2 regions of the Bacillus sp. GW823-FHT06A11 genome follow, and region 2 is predicted to be linked to the other one. Evidence: riboswitches for the same ligand, from Rfam matches in the RefSeq annotation. Region 2 holds a riboswitch; the other holds the start of a gene.

Region 1 (5,036 bases), on a different contig from region 2:
CCTGTAAGAGTACCGACAGCAGCTGCACACCATAAAGTAGCTGCCGTATTTAGCCCTCTAATACTAAAACCATCGCGGATAATAACGCCACCCCCTAAAAAACCAATGCCACTAACGACTTGAGCAGCAATGCGTGAGGGGCTAGCATCATGATCAAGCATGACGGATAATAAAACAAATATACAGGCACCAAGTGATACGAGAGCATTTGTCCGTAACCCAGCCATTCGATGTCTCCATTGTCTTTCCATTCCGATGCAAGCTCCTACAATAATTGCTATAACTAATCTGAATATAATGTCGTACCATACCATCATGGTCACCTCCATATATAAATATGTGTTATGTCTTTTAGAATGAGCGGGGAATACCCACTCATTCTTATTTTTACAACCAGCTATGAAACTTTTTAATATAAAGCTTTTTCAGGAATTGTGTTAAAAAAGCGTAGCCTAATAGTATTCCTACTAACCAAGGGAAGTAGCTAAGTGGCAATGCTTGTAAACCAACGGCTGCACCAAGTGGTGAGAATGGAATATAAATCCCTATTGCCATAATAAGAGCGGTTAATAAAACGACGGGTGTTGATGCAGTGCTTTGAATAAATGGAATCTTCTGTGTTCGTATCATGTGAACAATTAAAGTTTGAGTTAACAATCCAACCACAAACCAACCGGACTGGAATAATGATTGCTCGCTCGGTGTATTTGCGCCAAATACATTCCACATGACTACGTATGTGATAATATCAAATATGGAACTAATTGGGCCGATACAAATAATGAAGTTTCGTAAGTTTGCAGTATCCCATTTTCGGGGTTTTTCTAGAAACTCTTTATCCATTTTGTCCCATGGAATAGAAAGTTGTGAAATATCATAAAGTAAGTTTTGAATTAAAAGATGAATGGCAAGCATCGGTAAAAAAGGAATGAAAGCACTTGCTACTAACACGCTAAACACATTACCGAAGTTAGAGCTAGCTGTCATCTTAATATATTTTAAAATATTTCCGAATGTAGTACGTCCTTCTACAATCCCGGCTTCTAATATAGTTAAACTTTTTTCGAGTAGAATAATATCAGAAGCTTCTTTCGCAATATCAGTAGCAGTATCAACAGATATTCCGACATCAGCTTCACGTAATGCTACAGCATCGTTAATGCCGTCTCCCATGTAACCTACAGTGTGTCTGTTTCCTTGTAATGCGTGTATAATGCGAGATTTTTGCATTGGATTAAGCTTCGCAAATACAGTCGTTTCTTCAGCAAGTTTTGCTAATGCTTTATCTGGTAAAGAATCAATCTCGTAACCGAGGATTGGTTCGCCGATATCTAATCCAACTTCTTTACAAACTTTTCGTGTAACAATTTCGTTATCGCCAGTTAAAATTTTTACTTGTACACCATGCTTTTGTAATGCTTGAATTGCAGCTGCTGCAGATGGTTTCGGTGGATCTAAAAAGCCGATATATCCAGCGAGAATCATATCAGTTTCGTCTTTTACTGCGTACTCTTTATCATTTATGTTTCTATCTTTTTTATAAGCCACAGCAATAACCCGCATACCTTCACTATTCAATGTCTCGCTTAGTTTTTTGACATTTGAGCGTATTTCCTCAGTGAGTGTAACGATTTTTTTATCCACTTCAGTGTAGTTGCAAATTGATAAAATTTCTTCTACGGCACCTTTACAAACCATTGTATGTTCACCTGAAATATCTTTTACGATGACTGACATACGCCGGCGGGCGAAATCGAATGGAATTTCATCTAGCTTTTGAAAAGCTGATGGGTCAAATGTATTGTTTTCCTCTGTATGCTTAATAACAGCTTTATCTATTAAGTTTTTCAATCCAGTTTGATAGAAACTATTTAAATAGGCAAATTGCAAGACACGATTGCATTTATTTCCACTAGAATCTAAGTGACGAACAAGGACAACTTTATCTTCTGTTAAAGTTCCGGTTTTATCTGTACAAAGAATGTTCATAGCACCTAAGTTTTGAATAGAATTTAGCTGTTTTACAATTACTTTTTGTTTAGACATGTTAACGGCACCTTTAGCTAAATTAGCAGTTACAATCATTGGTAACATTTCAGGTGTAAGACCAACAGCAACGGCAATAGCGAAGAAGAAAGCTTCTTGCCAATCTCCCTTTGTGAATCCGTTAATGAGAAGGACGATAGGCGCCATAATAAGCATGAATGTAATTAAGAGCCAGCTTACTTTGTTTACACCTTTATCAAAGCTTGTTTCTACACGCTTTCCGATTACCTTATTTGCTAAAGAGCCGAAATACGTATCGGTACTTGTTGAGATGACAACAGCTTTTGCGCTACCACTTACAATATTTGTTCCCATGAAGCAAAGGTTTTCCATATCGAGTGGATTGTAATTTTTTTTCATGTTTTTCGGTAAGATATGCTTATTTTCTGTATGGTAGCAGTGTTCGTATTTTTCTATAGGAAGTGCTTCCCCTGTCAAAGAAGATTGATTAACAAATAAATCTTTAGCGGATACAACACGCACATCAGCTGGAACGATATCACCAGCTGAAAGGGAAATAATATCGCCAGGTACAAGCTCTTCAATTGGAATTTCTGTTGTGTAATTTCGATTTAAATTCGTTACATTTTTTGTTTCATGTACAAATCCATTTATTCTAAATACGCTCGCAGTTGTTCGAACCATAGCCTTTAACTTATCGGCAGCTTTTTGAGAACGAAATTCTTGGGAAAACCGAATCGTTGCACTAAGTAGTACCATTGCAGATACGACAATTGTTCCTTGTATGTCATCTGTGAAAAAGGAGAGTGCTCCAAGAGCTAATAAAACGAAAATAAATGGATTTTTAAATGCCAGCAGAAATTGAATGTACCACGGCGCCATTTTATTATGAGCTATTTCGTTCGGACCGTAAAAAGAAAGTCTACGAGCCACTTCTTGTTTAGATAATCCATCTTGTGTTGTTTCTAGAAGTTTTAACGCAGAGATTACATCTTGTGTTGCAACCTCCACTAATAATTCGTTATTTGTTTTCATGCTATCTTGCTCATAAGCATGCTTTGTTTCTTGTCTTTGTAAATTAAACATCGGTAGTTCCTCCTCTGTCATGAAGGAGGAAACAATCTGTTACCTAACTAACTATTTGAAATGGTGAGGAACAGTTTCTTTCCTACCTACATGATGAAATATGAATGTAAAACGTATGGGTATCTGGGCCGAATCATCAATTGCCAACTGTTCCTCACCTCCGTACAATTTAGTAGTTTCTGAATATGCTATGTTTGTTTCATAGTAAGGTGCATATAGACGTAAAAAGACCTTTACTCAAAACGAGTAAAGGTCTGAATTCGCAGTTAAAAGAGTCCACAACAAAGACTGCTAGTAGACATAAATAAAAACAGTTTTTGTGTATGACAAAATACATGCACCTCTCCCTCGTTGAGTTTTAGCACTGTATAGCATAGGTACTGAAACCAGCTACGTTAAAAAAGGCCTTCATTCCGACCTTTCCTGTTGACCCATTGGCGTCTCTCGACATTTTTGGGCAGCAGCGTTTCTCTATACAGGAGCCTCACCTAACAGAGACCATATTCAATTACATGTTGAATGTTAGCACTGTAAAATCGTAGTGTCAATATCTTTTTTATCTGTGTTTTTAAAATATTAAATGGATTTATAATAGATATATGGGATGAAATACATGATATTAATTATAAATAATGTGGAAAATAAATATTTTTATAAAAGGGGAATTTGTAATGGTACCACAAAATTTTATTATAAATATTGAGAATCAAAAGTGGTTGTTTAATGAGCAGGAAGATTTATGTTCTCACGGGGAAATTTATTTAAATGTGGATGGAACGATTATTACACAAACAGGTATGGATGAGGAATGGGGAATAAGTGAATCAGCTCTAGCTCTGTTACGAACTTTAGATAAAGAATATATTTGTGATATTGAAAATGAAGAGGGGCTTATTTTGCACGGATGTGGCACTATGCTCATGTTAGGATGCCCAATTTTAATTCATTGGACTATAAACCATATAGGTGAAAATGTGGTTTTAAAGGATTTTGTCAAAGTTATTTCTACTGATCAAAAGGCTATATACTATGAAGGGCTTCATATAGAAGTAAATGAAAATGAATATAGAAAACAAATTGTTTCTTTTGCGCTACAAGCAAAAGAATTATTCAATAAATCAAGTGAAAAGATAATTTTAGATGAGTTTGATCAAAGTATGTATACAGACTTGTGGACGGAATATAATCATTTGCTAAATAAGTATAAATAAAAAAGCACTGTAACCAGTGCTTTTTTATTATAGATTACGAGATTGTAGGGTTTTCAAAAATAACAATCTCTGAACTGTTTGTAGTTGAAACGCGTTGGGCGTAATATGTTAAAGCTGAAGAAATATATGCTGGTAACGTATCATTTGTATGTGATGTTGTATATTCATGGATTAATTCCTTTAAAGTTGTCCATTCTAATTGTGCTGGGTGATCAGACACGAAAGAACTTACCCAGCGATCAAATGAAGATGAAAAATCAGTTTGTAAACGAAATACTTCTTTCATAATAAAACGCTCCCTTAAAATGTAGTATAATCATTTTAACACAAAACACGAACGATTGCTAAATTTTTTAAGTATAACGTTCGTGTTATATAGTTGTCTAGATGATTGGTTATGTAAATTCAATTTGCCATTTGAAATAACATTCCGTAAGATGAGAGATAGAGTATATTTAGAGCTGGAGGAAAGAAAGTGGAATTTGTATTTTTAGGAACTGGTGCAGGTGTTCCTTCAAAAGGAAGGAACGTTTCAGCAATTGCTTTACAATTGTTAGAAGAACGAGGACAAACTTGGTTATTTGATTGTGGCGAGGCCACGCAACATCAAATATTACATACATCTGTACGTCCGCGCCGCATTGAAAAAATATTTATTACGCATTTACATGGCGATCATATTTTTGGATTGCCTGGTTTATTAGGTAGCCGTTCATTTCAAGGAGGAACTAC
Region 2 (5,036 bases):
ATAAATACACCAATAAATCCTAGTTCTTCAGAAACTATTGCCATTATAAAATCAGTGTGTGGTTCTGGAAGATAACCTGTTTTTTGTATGCTATTTCCAAATCCACGACCAGTGATTCCTCCAGAGCCCATGGCAATAAAAGAGTTTACAAGCTGGTATCCATTTCCTTGCGCATCAAGAAAGGGATTGAAAATCGTAGTAATACGTGTCTTTTGAACTTCTGATAAACTATATTGAATCAAATAATATAAAATAGGTAACCATAAAATAGAACCGATGGTAGTTCTTTTGATTAGTAGATTTATATTTATTCCTGAACAAAGAAATATGCTAAAACCTATACCTAATATTAAAAGTGCAGATCCTAAATTTGGTTGTTTAAAGATAAGAAAAAAAATTGTAGCTAAAAAAAATAAAAGTTTTCCGATACCACTCCAGTTATTTTTAGCTTGTTCTTGTCGCAATGCAAAAAAACGGGCTGTTACAAGGATTGTTCCTAATTTAAGAAATTCAGCTGGCTGTATTCCAAAGATCCATGATTGAGCATTATTTACCACTTTTCCTTTCCATAAAACCATAATTAATAAAAAAATCCCCCCAACCATAATACAGATTGAGACTATTCGTTTTTTCCATATTTCATATGGGAGTAAAGCACAAATTATTAATCCTATTGTTCCTAAAAGTAGCTTTGTTAATTGAGAATCAACAAAATGTCTACTGTTATAACCGTAATGTTGGACAGCGACAATGGAGCTTGCACTATACATCATGATAATACCTAAAGTACATGTTATGAATAGAGGAAGGAGCAATAGATAATCGAGTTTTAATATTTTTTTCATTTTAATATCCTCCTGATTTAAAACAAAACATAATATTACATTTGCTAATGAATAGAATCTTGTTCTCGTCAATTACTAAATATGACTTTTGTTTAGGAAGATTCTATCGCTTATTCCCTGTTTTTTACGCAAAAATCCCCCTAGTATGTAACTAGAGGGATTCAAAATGGCATGAGTAAATAAGGCTTTTTTCCCTCTAGTAGAGCTTTGGCACTATACAACGTAAAGTAATGAAAATTCATTACTTAGCTATCTTAAGAAGAGCCTTAATCCGACAATTCCTGTTCTACCCATTGGCGTCTTTCGACATTTTTGGGCAATAGCCTGTGTTTGCATAGGAGCCTCACCTAACAGGTTAAGCAATATAAATTTTATGTGTTTGTTTCGTGTAGCAAGCATAAATATATTTTTTTTGCTTGTCAAGCAACCATATTGCTAATTTTATTTGTTTTATTGCTTTATAGTTCTTTGAGAAATGATATGAAAAAATGTCTGTAATCATTCTGTATAAGTACATATTTTTGACTTGTAGTGTATCGTTTGATTAAGTAGTTTAACCATATAAATTTGATAAACAGTAAAGAAGATTTTAATCATAAAAGAAGATTTTTTTGTGAATGTTCTTTTGATATACAGAATGACTAATTATTCATCTTTTGTTATAAAGTTGGAATTTGATTAAAAACAATAAGTTTCATATGTTTTATTACGTTTCTTCGAATTAAATCTATTTGAATTCTATGTTTTTTAAGGGGAATTTTAAATTTATAATAAAATATAATTTCATTTTCTATAAAAGATTTTTTTATGAATGGAATTGAAAGTCAGTTGACAAATATTAAATTCTGGTTTAAATTTTGAAGTAATTCAATAAACTTTGTTAGGTGAGGCTCCTGTATAGAGAAACGCTGCTGCCCAAAAATGTCGAGAGACGCCAATGGGTCAACAGGAACGGTCGGATTAAGGCCCTTCTTAATGTAGCTGGTTATAAAAACCTATGCTATACAGTGCTAAAACTCAACGAGGGAGTGGTATACGATTTGGTAGAAAGGCACCTCTGTGATTTCGGCAGAGCTGTCTTAATAATCATTTATTTGTATTGTGATAAAACCTTTACTCCTTTTTGAGTAAAGGTTTTTCTGTTTAATGTTATTTATTTTTATCTTGTTTATATTCAAAAAGGAGGTAATTCTAAATAATGAATTGATTGCAATGTAACTATTATTGCTCTAATAAAAAATTTTAGACAGATAAAATAAAACAAAACCACTCATGAAACTCTAGAGTCTCCCTTAGCAATATGAGGAGGAGTTAACATGAAGAAATTATTAAAAGAATTACTTGTAACCAAAAATAATTTGGATGCAGAGAAAGTTTTACGTCTTCCGTCGTATGATGTTGCGCAAGAAGTAAAAAGATTTTCAATTGAAGATCAAATCATATTGCTAAATACGATTCCCGTATTAAAAAGCTCTAAAATTCTTCAATATATGAGTGCAGAAGAAAAATATAATATCTTAATTCACTTATCTGAAAACAAAGCTAAAAAGTTACTAAATTTACAACCGATTGATGAATTAGTAGATTTACTTCTAGCGGTTCATCCTGAAAAACAAGCTAAATTAATGGCGTATCTAGACAAAATTACAAAACATAACGTAAAAAAATTGATGAATTTCAAACCTGAAACGGCAGGAAGTCTTGTCACAAGTGATTTTGTTGCAGTTAGAGGAAATTGGTCAGTAAAAATGACATTGAAGTACATTAGGGAACATTCTGAAAATGTAGAATCAATATCTTATAGTTATGTTCTTGATAGTCATGGTTATCTTGAGGGAATCGTTTCCATACATGAGTTATTACTAGCAGCAGATGAAGAGATATTATCTACTATCATGATGCCAGAGGTAATTTCAGTACATGCTGAAGTTGACCAGCAAGAAGTTGTAAAAAAGCTACTAAATTATAATTTAGCAGCCATACCTGTGATAACAGTAAATAATAAAATGATTGGTATTATAACATTTGATGACGTAATGAATGTTATGGAAGCAGAAGCTACAGAAGATATTCAAAAGTTAGGCGGAAGTGAACCGTTGAATCAATCTTACTTTGAAGCTAGCGTTTGGAGTATTTTCTTCAAACGTCTACCATGGTTATTACTTCTTTTTGTTGCTGAGGCATATACAGGTACAGTATTAAAGTATTTTGAAGACGAAATTGAAACTGTAGTTGCCCTTGCTTTCTTTGTTCCATTATTAGTAGGTACTGGAGGGAATACAGGAACACAGGTTGTAGCAACAATTACTCGTGCAATTGGTATTGGAGAGGTGAAATTTAAAGACATTTTCCGTGTAATGAAAAAGGAATTTGCAATAGGTATGCTTCTTGGACTTGCACTTGGGATAGCTGGGCTCACTCGTGCTTATATGTTAGGAGTTGGAACAGAAGTTGCACAAGTTGTAGCAATTACTTTATTATTTATTGTTATTTGGGCCTCTCTTGTAGCAGCTGTTTTACCTTTGATTCTAAGAAAATTAAAACTAGATCCTGCAGTTGTTTCAGGTCCATTTATTACAACATTTGTTGACGGAACAGGATTAGTAATTTATTTCATGGTTGCAAAAATGTTATTAAATTTATAAATATACACTGAAAAAATGAAATTCGGAATAAGTATTTTGCCCTAATTGCTAAAATATAGCGGGGAATTCAGGCATGATGAAATCAAACACCTTTGTCTTTATTAAAAAATATTTTAAAAGATTCATTGAATGTAATTAATACCGGAGGATAAAACTATGAAACATCTAAGAAAAATCTTCAAACGAATTTTGCTTCTATTGTCTATTTTCATGCTTATTGGCATAGGAATATTATTTGGTACTAGCTATGGCCGGGAGCTTCGCATAACAATGGCTGGGAGTATACTAACTTCTCAGCATCCACAATATGCGAAGTATACATTCCTATCCCAAAAGGAACTAGATAAATTGCAAGATAGAATTAATCATCCAAAATGGTCAAATAGTGATGAGCATATTTATAAAAAAATAGCAGGAAAAAGATTAGAAGAATTTAAAAATCAGCCATTAGAAATTGATGTAGAAACGATTAAAAGTAACAAAGATAGTCGCTTTCTTTTTGAAGGAAAATTAGTTACTATTAGCAATCCCTTCAATGTTAAACTTGTTAGCCATCAAGGAACACAGGGCGCTAACAGGGGAGAAAAAATTAGCGTAATGGCAAAACGTAATCATGCACTTGTTGCTGTGAATGCAAGTGGATTTGCTGACGAAACAGGAAGGGGTGGAGGAAATGTTGCTACTGGAATTGTGATAGAAAATGGGAAAGCTATTGATACAAATATGGATAGAAATGCCCCTACAATTATTACGGGATTAACAAAGTTTGGTCAAATGATAACAGGAAATTATTCTACCCAACAACTGTTGGATAAACAAGTCGTTTCCGCAGCTGGATTTATGCCACAGTTAATTGTAAATGGAGAAAAAATGATTACAGAAGGAGACGGCGGTTGGGGGTCGGCTCCAAGAAGTATTATGGCCCAAAAAGAAGATGGTACAATTATGTTTCTAGTTATTGACGGTAGACAGACGCATAGTATAGGGGCTACGTTAAAAGAGTGTCAAGATATTCTATATGAAAAAGGCGCTATAAATGCAATGGCAATGGATGGAGGTTCTTCTGCTACGCTATATTTAGGAGGAAAGGTTATAAATTCACCGTCTACATTATCCCATGAAGATCGTTATTTACCGAACGCTTGGGTGGTAACAGCAAACCAAAAACAAAAAATAAAGATGACAATTGATGGGAGAAAAATAGATACCAAAACATCAGATGAATTTGATGCGAACATTTCAACGAATTTATGAATTATTAAAAATAGAACAAATACATGATTTTTATCTCGTTAGTTGGAAAATTAAAATTATTTTTTAAAATTAGAAATTATTATTTCATATTCATGATTTGCACAATATCAAACGAGAGTGATGAGGATTCCAAATTTACGGAATTCTTATCACTCTTTTTTAGTTTTTTGTAAATATGGAACAATATCCTTACTTTCACTGTCTATTAAGCGTTAAAACATTTTTTATTAAATAAATTAAGAAAGGAATCATCATTTTTAACTAAGGGAGAAGATTGAATTGAAAAAATTAT

What was found. Region 2 has a riboswitch for magnesium ahead of mgtE (magnesium transporter). Riboswitches for the same ligand answer to the same signal wherever they lie in the genome.
Region 1: another riboswitch for magnesium. It lies ahead of mgtA (magnesium-translocating P-type ATPase); the one in region 2 lies ahead of mgtE (magnesium transporter).

Annotation. Positions count from the first base shown of each region.
Region 1 is NZ_JBXAHS010000002.1:629,044-634,079, forward strand. Features, by position in the region: gene AC1Q8L_RS11820 (MgtC/SapB family protein) at 1-314, opposite strand, end outside; gene mgtA (magnesium-translocating P-type ATPase) at 388-3,093, opposite strand; M-box (ykoK) riboswitch at 3,429-3,596, opposite strand; gene AC1Q8L_RS11830 (hypothetical protein) at 3,765-4,304, shown strand; gene AC1Q8L_RS11835 (DUF3932 family protein) at 4,339-4,590, opposite strand; gene rnz (ribonuclease Z) at 4,780-5,036, shown strand, end outside.
Region 2 is NZ_JBXAHS010000001.1:2,740-7,775, reverse strand. Features, by position in the region: gene AC1Q8L_RS00025 (FtsW/RodA/SpoVE family cell cycle protein) at 1-845, opposite strand, end outside; M-box (ykoK) riboswitch at 1,031-1,207, opposite strand; M-box (ykoK) riboswitch at 1,715-1,880, shown strand; gene mgtE (magnesium transporter) at 2,162-3,490, shown strand; gene AC1Q8L_RS00015 (phosphodiester glycosidase family protein) at 3,647-4,744, shown strand; gene AC1Q8L_RS00010 (penicillin-binding transpeptidase domain-containing protein) at 5,024-5,036, shown strand, end outside.